3 regions of the Roseixanthobacter finlandensis genome follow, and region 2 is predicted to be linked to each of the others. Evidence: predicted binding sites of a transcription regulator. Region 2 holds the regulator's gene; each other region holds the start of a gene.
What was found. The regulator HrcA, encoded in region 2, represses chaperone genes, less so after heat shock. The targets are predictions, from matches to a motif close to GTTAGCACTCNCNNNNNGNGAGTGCTAAC.
Positions count from the first base shown of each region.

Region 1: the regulator HrcA is predicted to act here: its motif matches at 2,606-2,634, upstream of groES (co-chaperone GroES).
Region 3: the regulator HrcA is predicted to act here: its motif matches at 2,301-2,329, upstream of groES (co-chaperone GroES).

Region 1 is NZ_CM195536.1:452,716-458,167, forward strand. It holds gene V5G24_RS02205 (NAD(P)-dependent oxidoreductase) at 1-212, shown strand, start outside; gene groL (chaperonin GroEL) at 569-2,224, opposite strand; gene groES (co-chaperone GroES) at 2,273-2,560, opposite strand; gene V5G24_RS02220 (hypothetical protein) at 2,884-3,417, shown strand; gene V5G24_RS02225 (methyltransferase domain-containing protein) at 3,573-4,454, shown strand; gene cytX (putative hydroxymethylpyrimidine transporter CytX) at 4,648-5,452, shown strand, end outside.
Region 2 is NZ_CM195536.1:4,099,056-4,104,507, reverse strand. It holds gene rdgB (RdgB/HAM1 family non-canonical purine NTP pyrophosphatase) at 115-750, opposite strand; gene rph (ribonuclease PH) at 750-1,463, opposite strand; gene hrcA (heat-inducible transcriptional repressor HrcA) at 1,705-2,805, shown strand; gene grpE (nucleotide exchange factor GrpE) at 2,890-3,522, shown strand; gene V5G24_RS19285 (hypothetical protein) at 3,645-4,616, opposite strand; gene V5G24_RS19280 (alpha-ketoglutarate-dependent dioxygenase AlkB family protein) at 4,660-5,340, opposite strand.
Region 3 is NZ_CM195536.1:2,622,104-2,627,555, forward strand. It holds gene V5G24_RS12235 (usg protein) at 131-400, opposite strand; gene V5G24_RS12240 (ABC transporter substrate-binding protein) at 621-2,273, shown strand; gene groES (co-chaperone GroES) at 2,441-2,728, shown strand; gene groL (chaperonin GroEL) at 2,775-4,406, shown strand; gene recQ (DNA helicase RecQ) at 4,798-5,452, opposite strand, start outside.

The sequences.
Region 1 (5,452 bases), 1.7 Mb from region 2:
AGGGGGAAGACACGCTCGAATGGACGTTCCTGTCGCCGTCGGCCGAGTTCGTGCCGGGGGAACGTACCGGCACATTCCGTTTGGGAACGGACGCGCTGCTGGTGTCGCCTTCCGGCCGCAGCTTCATCAGCTATGAGGATTATGCGGTCGCCCTCGTGGACGAAATCGAGCATCCGCGCCATGTGCGGGCGCGCTTCACCGTGGGATATTGAGCCGCGCGCGGCATTTCGCTGTTGCCGTCCCGGCGTTCCGCCTTCGGCTGTTCCCCCTTCGGCTGTTCCCCCTCCCCAGCCCTCCCCCGCAAGCGGGAGAGGGAGCGTGCCATTCCAGCGCGACGACACTCTTTTCCAAAAACGACCAGATCCCCTCTCCCGCTTGCGGGGGAGGGTTAGGGAGGGGGTGGGCGAGGGAGGGGAACACCGGGTCCGCCCAAAGAAAAAGGGCGCGGCTCGCGCCACGCCCTTTCCCCTTAAAATCATTGGTCGGCTGGACGTCTTCAGAAGTCCATGCCGCCCGGAAGCCGGCGCTGCCGGCTTCCCACTTCAACGTCTTGGTCGGATGGACTTCTTCAGAAGTCCATGCCGCCCATGCCGCCCATGCCACCCATGCCGCCGCCCGGCATCTGGGGCATGCCGCTGTCCTTCTTGGGCAGCTCGGCGATGAGGGCTTCGGTGGTGACGATCAGGGCGGCGATGGAGGCCGCATCCTGGAGCGCGGTGCGCACGACCTTGGCCGGATCGACGATGCCGGCCTGGATCATGTCCACATATTCTTCGGTCTGGGCGTTGAAGCCGAAGTTCGCGTCGTTGGATTCCAGCACCTTGCCGACCACGATCGAGCCTTCCACGCCGGAATTCTCGGCGATCTGGCGGATCGGGGCTTCAAGCGCGCGCAGCACGATCTTGATGCCGGCGGCGATGTCGGAATTGTCGGAGGTCAGCGCCTCGACGGCCTTCTTGGCGCGCAGGAGAGCGATGCCGCCGCCGGGGACGATGCCTTCTTCCACCGCAGCGCGGGTGGCGTTCAGGGCGTCGTCGACGCGATCCTTCTTTTCCTTCACTTCCACTTCGGTCGAACCGCCGACGCGGATGACGGCGACGCCGCCGGCGAGCTTGGCCAGACGCTCCTGGAGCTTCTCACGGTCGTAGTCCGAGGAGGTTTCCTCGATCTGCGCCTTGATCTGGTTCACGCGCGCTTCGATGTCGGCCTTCTCGCCGACGCCGTCCACGATCGTGGTCTTTTCCTTTTCCAGGATGACCTTCTTGGCGCGGCCGAGCTGGGCCAGCGTCACGTTCTCAAGCTTGATGCCGAGATCTTCCGAGATCACCTGGCCGCCGGTGAGGATCGCGATATCCTCCAGCATGGCCTTGCGGCGATCGCCGAAGCCGGGAGCCTTCACGGCCGCGACCTTCAGGCCGCCGCGCAGCTTGTTCACCACCAGGGTGGCGAGCGCCTCGCCTTCCACGTCCTCGGCCACGATCACCAGCGGCTTGCCGGACTGAACGACGGCTTCGAGCACGGGCAGGATCGGCTGAAGGCCGGAAAGCTTCTTCTCGAAGATCAGGATGTAGGGATCTTCCAGGTCGGCGATCATCTTCTCCGCATTGGTGACGAAATAGGGAGAGAGATAGCCGCGGTCGAACTGCATGCCTTCGACCACTTCGAGCTCGGTCTCGGCGGTCTTGGCTTCCTCGACGGTGATGACGCCTTCATTGCCCACGCGCTGCATGGCGCCAGCGATCATCTCGCCGATGGACGAATCGCCATTGGCGGAAATCGTGCCGACCTGCGCGACTTCGGCGGAGGACGACACCTTCTTGGCGCGGCCCTTGATGTCGGAAATGGCGGCGGCGACGGCGAGATCGATGCCGCGCTTGAGATCCATCGGGTTCATGCCGGCGGCGACCGACTTGGCGCCTTCCTTCACGATCGCCTGGGCGAGCACGGTGGCGGTTGTGGTGCCGTCGCCAGCCAGATCATTGGTCTTGGAGGCGACTTCGCGCACCAGCTGGGCGCCGAGGTTCTCGAACTTGTCTTCCAGCTCGATTTCCTTGGCGACGGTCACGCCGTCCTTGGTGATGCGGGGGGCGCCGAAGCTCTTCTCGATCACGACGTTGCGGCCCTTGGGGCCGAGCGTCACCTTCACCGCATTGGCGAGGATATCAACGCCGCGCAGCATCTTCTCGCGGGCATCGCCGGAAAATTTTACGTCCTTGGCAGCCATGTGCCGTCTCCTGAATATCTATTGCGAGGGAAGCGAAAGGGAGAGCCTTCAGGCGATGACGCCGAGGATGTCGCTTTCCTTCATGATGAGCAGGTCCTGGCCGTCCACCTTCACTTCGGTGCCGGACCATTTGCCGAACAGGACGCGGTCGCCCGCCTTCACGTCGAGCGCGACCACCTTGCCGCTGTCGTCACGGGCGCCGGGGCCCACGGCCACGACTTCGCCCTCCTGGGGCTTTTCCTTGGCGGTGTCGGGGATGATGATTCCGCCGGCGGTCTTCTGCTCGGCTTCGATGCGCTTCACGACCACGCGGTCATGCAAAGGGCGGAAGGACATGGGCATGATCCTTTTGGTATTGGAGCGGGCCGGAGGCCCGCGGTCTTTGGCACTCACGCGACGGGAGTGCCAATCCCGGCCGGAGATAAGGAGCCGCCGCCCGCGCGTCAAGGCAGGCGGACTTACCAATGTGTAAGAGATCGCCGCATAAAGTGACATCCGCAGCGTGTCGGGGCGGCGACAACGTGAATTTGTGTGCAGGGCCAAGCATCGACGCCGCGCCGAACAGGCTTTATGGTTGCGCCTCGCCCTGTTTCCCCGACGGGCGCGGTGCCGCATGCGGGTTGCCGTATTCAAGTAAGCTCTCGCCTCGGAGTGTGTGAATGTCTCAGTCCGCAGTTCGGTCCGTCGCCGGGGATTCCTGCGACACCGGCCCTGTCCGCCGTTCCGCCATTTTCTTCTATCGCCTCGGCATGGTCGCGGCCGTCATCGGCGGCCTTGGCCTCGGCGCCTGCGCCACCACGCCGAGCGAGCCGCCCCCGCCGGCGGCGCCGCAATATACCAGCCCGATTCCCGCCGCCAGCCTGGTCGGCCGCTACGGCCTCGCCGCGTACCATCGCCCCGAGGACGCCGCCCGCACCGAGACCCAGGCGCGCGCGCAATGCAGCAATCCCTATGTCATCACCGCCGGCCCCAATGGGGGTGTGATGATGTATCTCGCCGACGACAACAAGCTCACCGAACTGGTGTCCAAGGCGGCCGGCGGCCCCACCTTCATCGGACCGCCCGAGGACCCCGCCGGCGGCCAGCGCGACCGCCAGGTGCTGCGCTGGGACGGCCAGGTGCTGGTGCTCAAATGGGTCGATCCGGAAGTCTCCAAGCGCTACGGCACCATGGTCTACGTGCGGTGCAGCTGAGCCGGCACGTCCAGCCGGCGGCGCTTGTCCGCCGCCGGTCGTGCGACGTTTGACGATCGTGCGGCGTTTGACCGTCGCGCGAGGTTTGAACTGCCGCGTTGCGCGCGCGACGGGCGTGTGCGCAACGGGAGCGCGCGCGACGCCTTGAGGACCGGATGGATCGTTCGCAAAAGCTGCTTCACGGCATCGACAAGAGCATGCGCGTGCTCGAGATCGGGCCGTTGTTTCGCCCGGTGTGCAGCCGGGAGGATGGATGGAACGTCTATTCCATCGATCACGCCAGCGAACAGGACTTGCGGGAAAAATACCGCGACCACGTGGATGTCGATGTCTCCCGCATCGAGCGCGTGGACTTCGTCTGGCGCGCCGGGCCGATGGTGGACGCCATCCCCAAGGTCTATCACGGCGCGTTCGATGCCTGCATCGCCAGCCATGTGCTCGAACATATTCCGGATCCGGTCGCGTTCCTGCGCTCGCTCTCGGTGCTGCTGAAGCCGGGCGCGGTGATCGCGCTCGCGGTGCCGGACAAGCGCTGGTGCTTCGATTTCTTCCGTCCGCTCAGCACCACGGCGGGCTGGCTGGAAGCCAATCGGCTGGGCCTCACCAAGCACAGCCGCGCCACCCGGTTCGAATATGAGACCTCCGTCGTCAGCAGCGACGGGCGCGTGGCCTGGAGTCCCGGCCCGCTGGGCACGCCGAGTTTCTCGGGATGCCCGATCTGGCAATCCTACGGCGTGTTCCGAGAGCAGAGCGACCCGGAGAATGAAGCCTATGTGGATTGCCATGCCTGGTGCTTCACCCCCAGCAGCTTCGTGCTGATCATCGAGGAACTGCACGCCCTGGGCGCGGTGGATTTCCGCATCAAGCACACCTTTCCCACCGTGGAGCACGAATTTTTCGTCATTCTCGAACAGAGCCGGGAGCGCGAGACCGACGTCGCGCGCATGCAGAAGAGGCGCATGCGGCTGATGCTGGCGACCGCGCGGGAAGTGCGCGAACAATTGGAGATGCTGCCGGTTCACCTTGATCTGGATTAGAGCTCTTCTGATCCCGGTGCCCTTGGGCCGCGAAATGCGCGGCGAAATCTTGCAATACGTCGGATGCCCGCTTCCCTCGATGGGCAACGCGCTTTAGATGGATCCGGACTCCGCACAGCCTCAGGCGCCGCGGCCCAATCCTGCGCGCCGGGCCCACAACGCTCCGGCCGCGCCAGCGCTGTTGAGTGAAACGATGGAATCCGCCGCCACCACCTATGATCCCCTGACACCCGTGCCCGCCCGTCGACGGGTGTTTTCCGGCTCGGATGCCTTCGCCCTCTGGTTCAGCCTCGGCATCGGCCTGCTGGTGCTCCAGGCGGGCGCGCTGCTGGTTCCCGCGCTCAGCCTCGGCACGGCGTTCCTCGCGATCATCGCCGGCACCGTGCTCGGCGTGGTCCTGCTCGCGGGAGTGGGCGTGATCGGCGCCGATTCGGGATTGTCGGCCATGGCGAGCCTGCGGCCCACGCTCGGCCTGCGCGGCGCGATCCTGCCGACGCTCATCAATATGGTGCAATTGGTGGGCTGGGGCGCGTTCGAGATCATCATCATGGGCGAGGCGGCGGAAGCCTTGTCCAAACAGGCGTTCGGCTTCTCGCTGCCGGGCGTGTGGACCTTGCTGTTCGGCGTGCTCGCGACCGCGATCGCGGTGATGGGGCCGGTATCGTTCGTGCGGCGGTTTTTGCGCGCCTGGGGGCTCTATTTGCTGCTCGGCGCGGCGGTGTGGCTCACCTGGCGGCTCATGGCCAATTATGATCTCGCCGCGCTGTTCGCCAAGCCTGGCACCGGCGAGATGAGCTTCGGCGGCGCCATCGACCTGGTGGTGGCCATGCCGCTGTCCTGGCTGCCGCTGATTTCCGATTATACCCGCTTCGGCAAATCCTCCAGCAGCATCTTCCGGGGCAGCGCGCTCGGCTATCTGGTGGCCAACATCTGGTTCTACGGGCTCGGCGCGGCCTATGCCCTGGCCTCGGGCGGGGAGGGCACCATCGTGGTGGCGC
Region 2 (5,452 bases):
GCGTGCGAGACGCTGGTATCGGCGCTGCGGCGCGTGCCCCCTCCCAACCCTCCCCCGCACGCGGGAGAGGGCCTGAATCGTTTGAAGCAGAAGGCGCAGAAGCGGTCGTCGTGGTCATGCCTCCAGGCAGGCCTGCGCCAATTGGCGGAAGGCGCGGGCGCGATGGGAAAGGCCGAAGCCGAGCGGCGGCATGGAATGCTTTTCCTCCGCGCTCATTTCCGCGAACGTGCGGGTATGACCCTCGGGCACGAACATGGGGTCATAGCCGAACCCCTTGGCGCCACGGGTCGGCCACACCAACTCGCCTTCCACCACCCCCTCGAATTCCTCCACATGGCCGTCGGGCCAGGCCAGGCACAGGGCCGAGACGAAGCGGGCGGTGCGCGAGTCCGAGTCCGTGGCGCCGCGCGCGACCAGCAGCGACTGGATGGTTTCCATCGCCTTTTCGAAATCGCGCTCCGGCCCGGCCCAGCGGGCGGTGTGGATGCCGGGCTGCCCGCCGAGCGCGTCGATCACCAGCCCGCTATCGTCGGCAAACGCCGGCAATTGCGCCGCGCTCGCCGCCGCGACCGCCTTCAGGCGGGCATTGGCGGCGAAGGTGGTGCCGGTCTCGTCGGGCTCGGGCAGGCCCAGTTCGCCGGCGGCCACCGCTTCCACCCCATGGGGTTCGAGCAGCATGCGCATCTCGATGAGCTTGCCCTTATTGTGCGTGGCGACCACCAGCCGCCCTTCGAGCCGGCGATGGGACATCAGGCCACCGCCTGCTTCTGCAAATCCACCAGCTGGTTGATGCCGGTGCGGGCGAGCGCGAGCAATTGCAGGAATTCGGTCTCGCTGAACGGGGTCTTTTCCGCCGTGCCCTGGATTTCGACGATGCCGCCGGAGCCGGTCATGACGAAATTGGCGTCGGTCTCCGCCTTGCTGTCCTCGGGATAATCAAGGTCGAGCACCGGGGTGCCCTCGAAAATGCCGCAGGAGACCGCCGCCACGTGCTCGCGCAGGGGGATGGTCTTCAGCATGGAGCGCGAATACATCCAGCTCATGCAGTCGTGCAGGGCGATCCACGCGCCGGTGATGGCGGCGGTGCGGGTGCCGCCGTCCGCCTGGAGCACGTCGCAATCGAGCGTGATCTGGCGTTCGCCGAGGCCGACGAGATCGGTGACGGAGCGGAGCGAACGGCCGATCAGTCGCTGAATCTCCTGGGTGCGGCCGGATTGCTTGCCGGTGGTGGATTCGCGCCGGGTGCGCTCCAGCGTGGCGCGCGGCAGCATGGAATATTCCGCCGTCACCCAGCCGCGTCCCTGGCCCTTGAGCCACGGCGGCAGGCGCTCTTCCAGGGTCGCCGCCACCAGCACATGGGTGTCGCCGAACTTGACGAGGCACGAGCCCTCGGCGTGGCGCAGAACGTTGCGCTCGAAGGAAACGGCTCGCATCTCGTCGCTCGCGCGGCGGCTCGGGCGCATAATCTATCCAATCCGTTGTGAAACTGGCCGTCGTTTTAGGGGTGGGCGCGCGCCGGGGCAAGGGGCGTGGTATCGTGCGCCATGGTTCAGGCGGGCGCGGCGTGCAAACCGGCGATGGTGTCGCGGCAAGATAACCGGCAAGATCACCTGCCGGATTTTCGGCGCCACAAGGGGAAACCCTCACTGGCACCGCGAACCTGTCCGCCTGTTTCATGTCGCCCGCCCGAGCCGGAGTGAGGCCTTGCCCATCGACCCCATCATTCCTCCCTTTTCAGCCGCCCTTGGCCAGATCGACGAGCGCTCGCGCGAGATTTTCCGCCAGATCGTGGAAAGCTATCTCGCCACCGGCGAGCCGGTGGGCTCGCGCAATATCGCCCGTCTCATTCCCATGTCGCTGTCGCCGGCTTCCGTGCGCAATGTCATGGCGGACCTGGAGGCGGCCGGGCTGATCTATGCGCCCCACACCAGCGCCGGCCGCCTGCCGACCGAACGCGGGCTGCGCTTTTTCGTCGATGCGCTGATGGAGATCGGCGACGTCAGCGAAGGCGACCGCCGCAATATCGAATCCCAGGTCGCCGCCGCCGCCAAGGGCTACACGGTCGATGGCGTGCTGCGCGAGGCCTCCGCCTTGCTCTCCGGCCTGTCGCGCGGCGCCGGCGTGGTAACGGCCATCAAGACCGATCCGCGCCTCAAGCATGTGGAATTCGTGCCGCTGGATACCAACCGGGCCCTGGTGATCCTGGTGTCCGAGGACGGGCAGGTGGAAAACCGGGCCGTGCCGCTGCCGCTCGGCTTGCCGGCCTCGGCGCTGACCGAGGCGACCAATTTCCTCAACGCCCATATTCGCGGCCGCACCTTGGCCGAGGCGCGGGCCGAGATGGAAAACCTGTTGAGCGACCTGCGCCAGCAATTGGATGCCCTGACCGCGCGGGTGGTGGAGGCGGGCCTTGCCTCCTGGTCCGGCGACGTGCCGGCGGAGCGCAAGCTGATCGTGCGCGGGCAGGCGAAATTGCTGGAGGATCTCCATGCGCTGGAGGATCTCGAACGCATTCGCCTGCTGTTCGACGATCTGGAGTCGAAGCGCGACGTGGTGGATCTGCTCGGCCGGGCGGAGGATGCCCAATCCTTGCGCATCTTCATCGGCTCGGAGAATAAATTGTTCTCCCTCTCCGGCTCCTCCACCATCGTCGCGCCGTATCACGACAGCCAGGGCCGGGTGCTGGGGGTGCTGGGTGTGATCGGTCCGACCCGGCTCAATTATGGGCGCATCGTGCCCATGGTGGACTTCACGGCGCGGGTCGTGAGCCGCGTTCTCGGCGCTCCAGGTGCCGACGCGGCTTGATTTTTCCCGCCATGCCCCCGATATGCGGGGCGAAATCGGTGCACCTGCCCGTGGGGCGGTGTTGTTAGCGACGAGGACATGGGCATGAGCGATCAGGGTGGCGCGAACGACGCGAAGCCCCATAGCGACCTGAACTCCGATCCGGAGGGTGCGGAAATGGAAGCGCTCGCCGAGGCGGAACAGGCCGGTGGACTCCACGCGGAAAAGCAGCGGCTGGAGGGCGAGGTCGCGAACCTGAAGGACAAGTTCCTGCGCGCCTATGCGGAAGCGGAGAACATCCGCCGCCGGGCCGAAAAGGAAGTGGCCGATGCCAAGACCTATGGCATCGCCTCCTTCGCACGCGATGTATTGAACGTCGCCGATGATCTCGCCCGCGCCCTCGGCGCGGTGGAGGCGGAAGCCAAGGAAAAGGCGGAAGGCGCGTTCAAGGCGCTGCTCGACGGCCTGGAACTGACCGAGCGCAGCCTTCACAAGGGCCTGGAGAAGCACGGCATTCGCAAGGTGGAGCCGGTGGGGGAGAAATTCGACCCCAATCTCCACCAGGCCATGTTCGAGGTGCCCGACGCGAGCGTTCCCAACGGGACCGTCGTGCAGGTGGTGCAATCGGGCTATGTGATCGGCGACCGGGTCCTGCGTCCCGCCATGGTCGGTGTTTCGCGCGGTGGCCCCAAGGTGGCGCCGGGCGAGGCCAAGGCCGAGAACGGTTCCGCGAACTGACGCCCGGCCTTCTGACGTCGGGCCTTGAGCCGGTGTGATTGACCGAAGACGAAAGCCGTCGCGCCATGGAGCGCGGCGGCTTTTTGTTTGGGCGCGGCGTGTTTCGGCGCGGGGGCGTGCGCTCAGTTGGACTCGATGCCGTCGCGGATCGCCCGCACCCGGGTGTAGGTATCCTGGAAGGCATCCGCCTTCACCACCGTGATCATGCGGATATGGGCGTTCGAGCCGAACCGCAGCCATTGGATCACCTTCACGTCCGCCCCGGATGCCGCATCCTTGGCGGTGGCGATGATCTCGAAGCCCGGTTGGCCGCCGATGCGCAGCGGCTCGGCCCGGTCGATGTGCATGTCGCGCACCGCCGGCACCGAGGAGAGCGAGCGCAGGGCGAACTGCCCGCGATCATCCTCGCGCGGCGTGCCGGGCGAAACTCCGACCACGAAGATCGGCTGGCTGGCGCTTTCCACCACGTCCTTGTCGCCCTCGGTCAGCACCGCGGCCGTGTTGCCGATGACTTTCACCACCCGGAAGCCTGCAAGGTCGCCGAGCTTGAACGGCAGGCCGGCCAATTGTTCCTGGGTCGAGGGCGGGGCACGGAAAGCGAGCGTCATCAGGCTCTTGCGCACGGCTTCGTCGGAAAGGTCCCCCGCATTCGCCTCCGGGATCTGCACCGTGATGAGTGCCGTGCCCTTCGCAGAACCCGCGAGCAGGATCCATTTCTTGGCGACCACCGGCCCGGCGCTCTGCTTGCCGATCACCAGCAGGGTCTGCGCCTCACGCAATGCCGAGGATTCGGGCAGGCTCTTGGGGTCAGTCACCAGCGGCCCGCGGCTTTCCACGGTGATGCCCTTGGTGGCGAGCGCCGCATCGGTGAAGCCGGCCTCGATCTGGGGATAGGCCTGGGGCGGCATTTCGATGATGAGAAGGGAGGCGGCTTTGCTGCGGTCCTCGAAGCCGGAGAAGGTGGCGCTCTCCACCATGCCGTCGGGCGGCACGACGCCCACCAGCGTGCCCTTTGGAAAAACGGGCTCGGCTGCTCCGGCAAGCCCGCCCGAAACCAGCAGCACGGCGAGCGAGAGCGCGAGGCGGATCTTCATCTTCGGCAATCCCATTACGGCAAGTCCATTGCGGCCAGACCCATCATGGCGTCTTGGCGGCGAAAGCGGGCGGAAGCGTGGCCCGCGCCGATGTCGCAGGTTCGGCGGGGTCCAGTTCGGCAGGGTCGACCCGCCGCAGCGTCAGGTTGAAGCGGCCGGGGTGCGGCAGCAAAGTCGAGGTGCCGGGCAGGATGCGGTCGATGCCATGAAAGGCAAGGCGGCTTTCGCCCGACAGCAGCAGGGCATCGCCCGAGGCGAGCCGCAGCGAACGGGTCGGGCTCCGCCGCTCCGTGCCGCCGAGGCGAAACAGCGCGGTGTCGCCCAGCGAGAGCGAGAGCACGGGCGCTGTGAAATCGTGTTCGTCGCGGTCCTGGTGCAGGCTCATGCGGGCGTCGGGCGCGTACCAATTGATCAGGCATGCCTGCGGCGGCGCGGCGGCGCCGGTGAGACGGTTCCAGGCATCGAGCAGGGCGGCCGGCATGGGCGGCCACGGCGCCCGCGTGTCCGGGTGAAAGGATTGATAGCGATAGCCGGCCTCGTCCGACACCCAGCCCAGCGGGCCGCAATTGCTCATGCGGACGGAAAACGCTTTCCCGGTGCGCGGCATGCGGGGCGTGAACAGGGGCGCCTCGGCCAGGATGGTATTGATCTCGCCCACCAGGGCCTCCTGGCCGGAGCGGTCGAGGAATTCCGGCCAATAGAGGCACCCCGGCGCGACTTCCATATGGTGCGACACTTGAAGTCTTGCCTCCCACGCCACCATGGCCGAGCCGCACGCACCCGCCAAGCTGGTTTCGTATGCGCGGTGCCGAAAGGCGCGTTCCCCGGCAGCTCCC
Region 3 (5,452 bases), 1.5 Mb from region 2:
GGCCTTCCTCTTAGCACCGGGAAAGCGGCGCTGTCAGGGCATAAGCTGCAATCGCGCCCGCCCGTCGGCCGTGCTCCCGTGGATCGTTCCACCGCGCTCTCGCTCAGCGCCACATGAACATCGCTGCCGCTCAGTGCAGCAGGAACATCCCGCTGACGGTGCGCAGCTCCGCGGGCTTGATCAATTGCTGGTGGGTCACTTCCACCGAATGCAGCTTGCCGTCCAGGTCGCGTTCCCAGAATGCGAGGAATTTCATCAATTCGGGAAATTTCGGGCACAAATCATATTGCTGCCAGATGAAGCTCTGCAAGAACGCCGGGTGATCCGGCATGCGATAGAGAATGTGGGCGGTGGCCAGGCCGTAGCCGGCCATCTGTTTGGCAAAACCCTCGCAAACCATATTCGACACCTCCGTGCGGTGCCCCAATCGATCATGGGCCAAAGGATTGTCGGCTCGCAACCTTGCGCGAGCCAGACTAAAATTTGGTATATGAGTTCAAATTCAAGGCGTTAGCAGCGAAGGCGGGAGACTGCTGACAGGGATGACGGAGATATGGCGGTTTCCATGGACGTCGCGCAGGGGCAGCGGTAACATTTCACGCTCGCGTGGGACAAAAACAATGCCGCGCCCTTTTGCGGTGTGCTTCAGCGCTTCGATCCTGGCCGGCTTTGTCGCATTCATCTGCCTCACGGCCTGTTCGCCGGCGCACGCCCAGTCGGCGGCGAGCCCTTCCGGGCTGGAGCCGGTGCGGATCCAGCTGAAATGGTCCCATCAATTCCAGTTCGCCGGCTTCTACGCCGCTGTTGCGAAGGGCTTCTACCGGGACGCGGGCCTGGACGTGTCATTGATCGAGGGTGGCCCCGCCATCGATCCCGTCGCCGCGGTGCTGTCCGGGGCGGCCGCGTTCGGGGTCGGCAATTCCTCGCTGATCGTGGACCGCGCCAAAGGGCGCCCGTTGGTGGCACTGGCCGCGATCTTCCAGCACTCGCCGTTTGTGGTGCTGGCGCGGCGCGGCGACGGCATCAACGGGCCAGCCGACCTGCGCGGCAGGAAGGTGATGATCGAGGAGCACTCCGCCGAGGTGCTCGCCTATCTGCATGCGCTCGGCCTGTGGCCGAACAAGCTCCAGCTCCTGCCGTACGGCGGCGATCCGCTGGTGCTGGCGCAAGGCGATATCGCCGCCATCAATGCCTACACCTCCACCGAGCCGTTCACCCTGCTGCGCCACGACGTGCCCTACCAGACGTTCAACCCGCGCGAGCTGGGAATCGATTTCTACGGCGACACCCTGTTCACCACCTCGGGCATCGCCGGGGACCGGCCGGAGCTTGCGCGGGCGGTGCGCGATGCCTCCCTGCGGGGCTGGCAATATGCGCTCGACCATCAGCAGGAGATCATCGAACTGATCCTGCGCGATTATGCACCGGGCTTCGAGCGCCGCCGGCTGGAATTCGAGGCCGACGCCATGCGCCCGCTGATCATCGCCGACGTGGTGGACCTCGGCTATCAGAGCGAAGCGCGCTGGCGCCGGATCGCCGACCAGTTCGCCGACGCGGGCATGATGCCGGAGCATTTCCCCCTCGCCGGCTTCATCTTCGAGGCCCCGAGGCCGAGCCTGCGCTGGCTCTATCTCTCGCTCACAGCGGCGACGGCGCTGGTGCTGGTGGCGGCGTTCCTCGCCCAGCGCTTCTACCGGCTGAACCGCCAGCTGCTGCGCGAGATGGAGCTGAGCCGGCGCCTGGAAAGCCGCCTCTCCAAGCTCGCCACCACCGACGACCTGACGCAGGCGCTGAACCGCCGGCGGTTTCTGGAACTGGCGGGCGAAGCCTTCGCCCGCGCCCGCGCCGACGCGACGGCGCTGAGCGTCGCGGTCATGGACCTGGATGATTTCAAGCACATCAATGACAGCCACGGCCATGCCGCGGGCGACGAGGTGCTTCAGTGCGTTGCCCACGCCGTGGCCGACATGATCGGCACGAATGCGGTGTTCGCCCGCACCGGCGGGGAAGAATTCGCCCTGCTGTTCGCCGGGCGCACCCCGGAGGCGGCAGCGACCAGCTGCGAGCAAATCCGCGCCCGCATCTCGGAGCTGCGCGTCTCCTCCCGCTGCGCGGATGTGATCAGCCTCACCATCAGCGTCGGTATCGCCGCGATGCGCACGGAGGACGAGACGTTCGATGCCATGCTGGCGCGCGCCGACGCGGCGCTCTACATGGCCAAGAAGGACGGGCGCAACCGGGTGCGCGCGCATCCTGAACCAGCGCCATGCTGAGTGCGGCAGGCCAGTCTGATCCTGGCCGGTAGCACTCACCATCGAAGAGTGCTAATAATCCGCGCGTCTGCCCTTGCGAGGGGATGGAGCCCCTCCTAGATCAGGCTGGGCCGCGGCCGTGATGCCGCGCCCGTGAAAAAGATCAAACATTGAACCGGAGGTTCCCGATGGGTTTCCGCCCTTTACATGACCGCGTGGTCGTGAAGCGCATTGAAGCGGAGCAGAAGACTGCTGGCGGCATCATTATCCCCGACACCGCCAAGGAAAAGCCCCAGGAGGGCGAGGTGGTTTCCGTGGGCCCTGGCGCGCGTGACGAAAGCGGCACCATTGTCGCCCTCGACGTGAAGGCCGGCGATCGCGTGCTGTTCGGCAAGTGGTCCGGCTCCGAGGTGAAGATCGACGGCCAGGACCTGCTCATCATGAAGGAAAGCGACATTCTCGGCGTGATCGCCTGAGCATTCGCCTTTCCCTCCACGTTCCTCGAAATTCAGGAGACGGCACATGGCTGCCAAAGAAGTAAAATTCTCCGTTGATGCGCGCGATCGCTTGCTGCGCGGCGTCGACATTCTCGCCAACGCCGTGAAGGTCACCCTCGGTCCCAAGGGCCGCAACGTGGTGATCGAGAAGTCCTATGGCGCCCCGCGCATCACCAAGGACGGCGTGACCGTCGCCAAGGAAATCGAGCTCGAAGACAAGTTCGAGAACCTCGGCGCCCAGCTGCTGCGCGAAGTCGCCTCCAAGACCAATGACCTGGCCGGCGACGGCACCACCACCGCCACGGTGCTCGCCCAGGCGATCGTCCGCGAAGGTGCCAAGTCGGTTGCCGCCGGCATGAACCCGATGGATCTGAAGCGCGGCATCGACCTCGCGGTCGCCGCCATCGTCAAGGATCTGGCCGCCAATTCCAAGAAGGTGACCTCGAACGCCGAGATCGCCCAGGTCGGCACCATCTCCGCCAATGGCGACGCCGAAGTCGGCAAGTTCCTGGCCGAGGCCATGGAGCGGGTTGGCAACGAAGGCGTGATCACCGTCGAGGAAGCCAAGACCGCCGAGAGCGAGCTCGACGTCGTCGAAGGCATGCAGTTCGACCGCGGTTATCTCTCGCCCTATTTCGTCACCAATGCCGAGAAGATGCGCGTTGAGTTCGAGGATCCCTATATCCTCATCAACGAGAAGAAGCTCTCGGGCCTCCAGGAATTGCTGCCGGTTCTCGAAGCCGTCGTGCAGTCCGGCAAGCCGCTCGTGATCATCGCGGAAGACGTGGAAGGCGAAGCCCTCGCCACCCTCGTCGTGAACAAGCTGCGCGGCGGCCTCAAGGTCGCGGCCGTCAAGGCTCCCGGCTTCGGCGATCGCCGTAAGGCCATGCTGCAGGATATCGCTATCCTCACCGGCGGCCAGGCGATCTCGGAAGACCTCGGCATCAAGCTCGACAGCGTCGATCTTTCCATGCTCGGCCGCGCCAAGAAGGTCGTGATCGAGAAGGAAAACACCACGATCGTGGACGGCGCCGGCGAGAAGGCCGACATCGAAGCCCGCGTGGCGCAGATCAAGGCGCAGATCGAGGAGACCACCTCGGACTACGACCGTGAGAAGCTCCAGGAGCGTCTGGCGAAGCTCGCCGGTGGCGTCGCCGTCATCCGCGTTGGCGGCTCCACGGAAGTGGAAGTGAAGGAAAAGAAGGATCGCGTCGACGACGCCCTGCACGCCACCCGCGCTGCGGTGGAAGAAGGCATCGTTCCCGGCGGCGGCGTGGCGCTGCTGCGCTCCATCGCGGTGCTGGCTGGCATCACGGTCGAGAATCCCGACCAGAAGACTGGCATCGAGATCGTGCGCCGCGCGATCCAGACCCCGGCCCGCCAGATCGTCCAGAATGCGGGCGACGATGGTTCGGTCGTGGTCGGCAAGATCCTGGAAAACCCGGAATATTCTTTCGGCTACAACGCCCAGACCGGCGAATATGTCGACATGGTGAAGGCCGGCATCATCGACCCCACCAAGGTCGTGCGCACCGCCCTGCAGGATGCCGCCTCGGTGGCTTCGCTGCTCATCACCACGGAAGCGCTGATCGCCGAAGTGCCCAAGAAGGGCGGGGCCGCCATGCCCCAGATGCCCGGCGGCGGCATGGATTACTGATCGCTTTCCAGCGGTTGGATCACGGAAAGGGCGCGGCGCAAGCTGCGCCCTTTTTCGTTGCGAAGGGTGCTGTTGCGCCCGTGTCTTCAGAAAAAGCTTTAAGCGCGGGGGGCGGCCCGCACGGCCCGGCCGAAAACGCCACCTATTCAACGCGTTAGAGGGCGGATCGACATTCAGTGACGTGGGGCCTCTGAGTGCGCGCCCTTTCTCTATGTCTTTCGGTCATCGCCCCTTCGTTCGTCATGGCCGGGCTCGTCCCGGCCATCCACGCGGCGCCGATTGCACGAGGCTTGCAAAGCTGGCGCCTGCGTTACCGCGTGGATGCGCGGGACAAGCCCGTGCATGACGATGCTCTGCTACAATCGCGCCGAACCCTGAATGGCGATCGGTCCTACGCCTCGCGCACGGCCTTGAGGAATTGCGGGCCGTAGCGCTCCAGCTTGGCCTCGCCGACGCCGGACACATCGCCGAGCCCGGCCAGCGAGCGCGGGCGGGCGCGGGCGATTTCCATCAGCGTCGTGTCGTGGAAGATCACATAAGGCGGCACGCCCTGCGCGCGCGCCAGCTCCAGGCGCAGCGCGCGCAATTTCTGGTACAGCGCCTCGTCGTGCGGATCGGAGAGCGCGGCCTTCGGCGCCCGCGCCCCGCCGGTGACCCGCGCCGCGCGGGTGCGCGCCTCCACCTTCAGCTCGATGCGCCGTTCCCCGCGCAGCACCGGGCGGCAGGCGGCGGACAAAGACAGGCCGCCATGCCCCTCCACATCCACCTGCAACAGGCCGAGCGCCACCACCTGGCGGACGATGGCGCGCCATTCGTCCCGCGAGGTTTCCTTGCCGATGCCGAACGTGCTCAGCGCCTCGTGGCGGAATTTGGTGATCTTCTCCGTGGTCGCGCCCACGAGCACGTCGATCACATGGCCGGCGCCGAAGCGCTCGCCGGTGCGATAGACGCAGGAGAGCAGCTTCTGCACCGCCTGGGTGCCGTCATAGGTGCGCACCGGCTCCAGGCAGGTATCGCAATTGCCGCACGGCTCGTCGCGCTGCTCC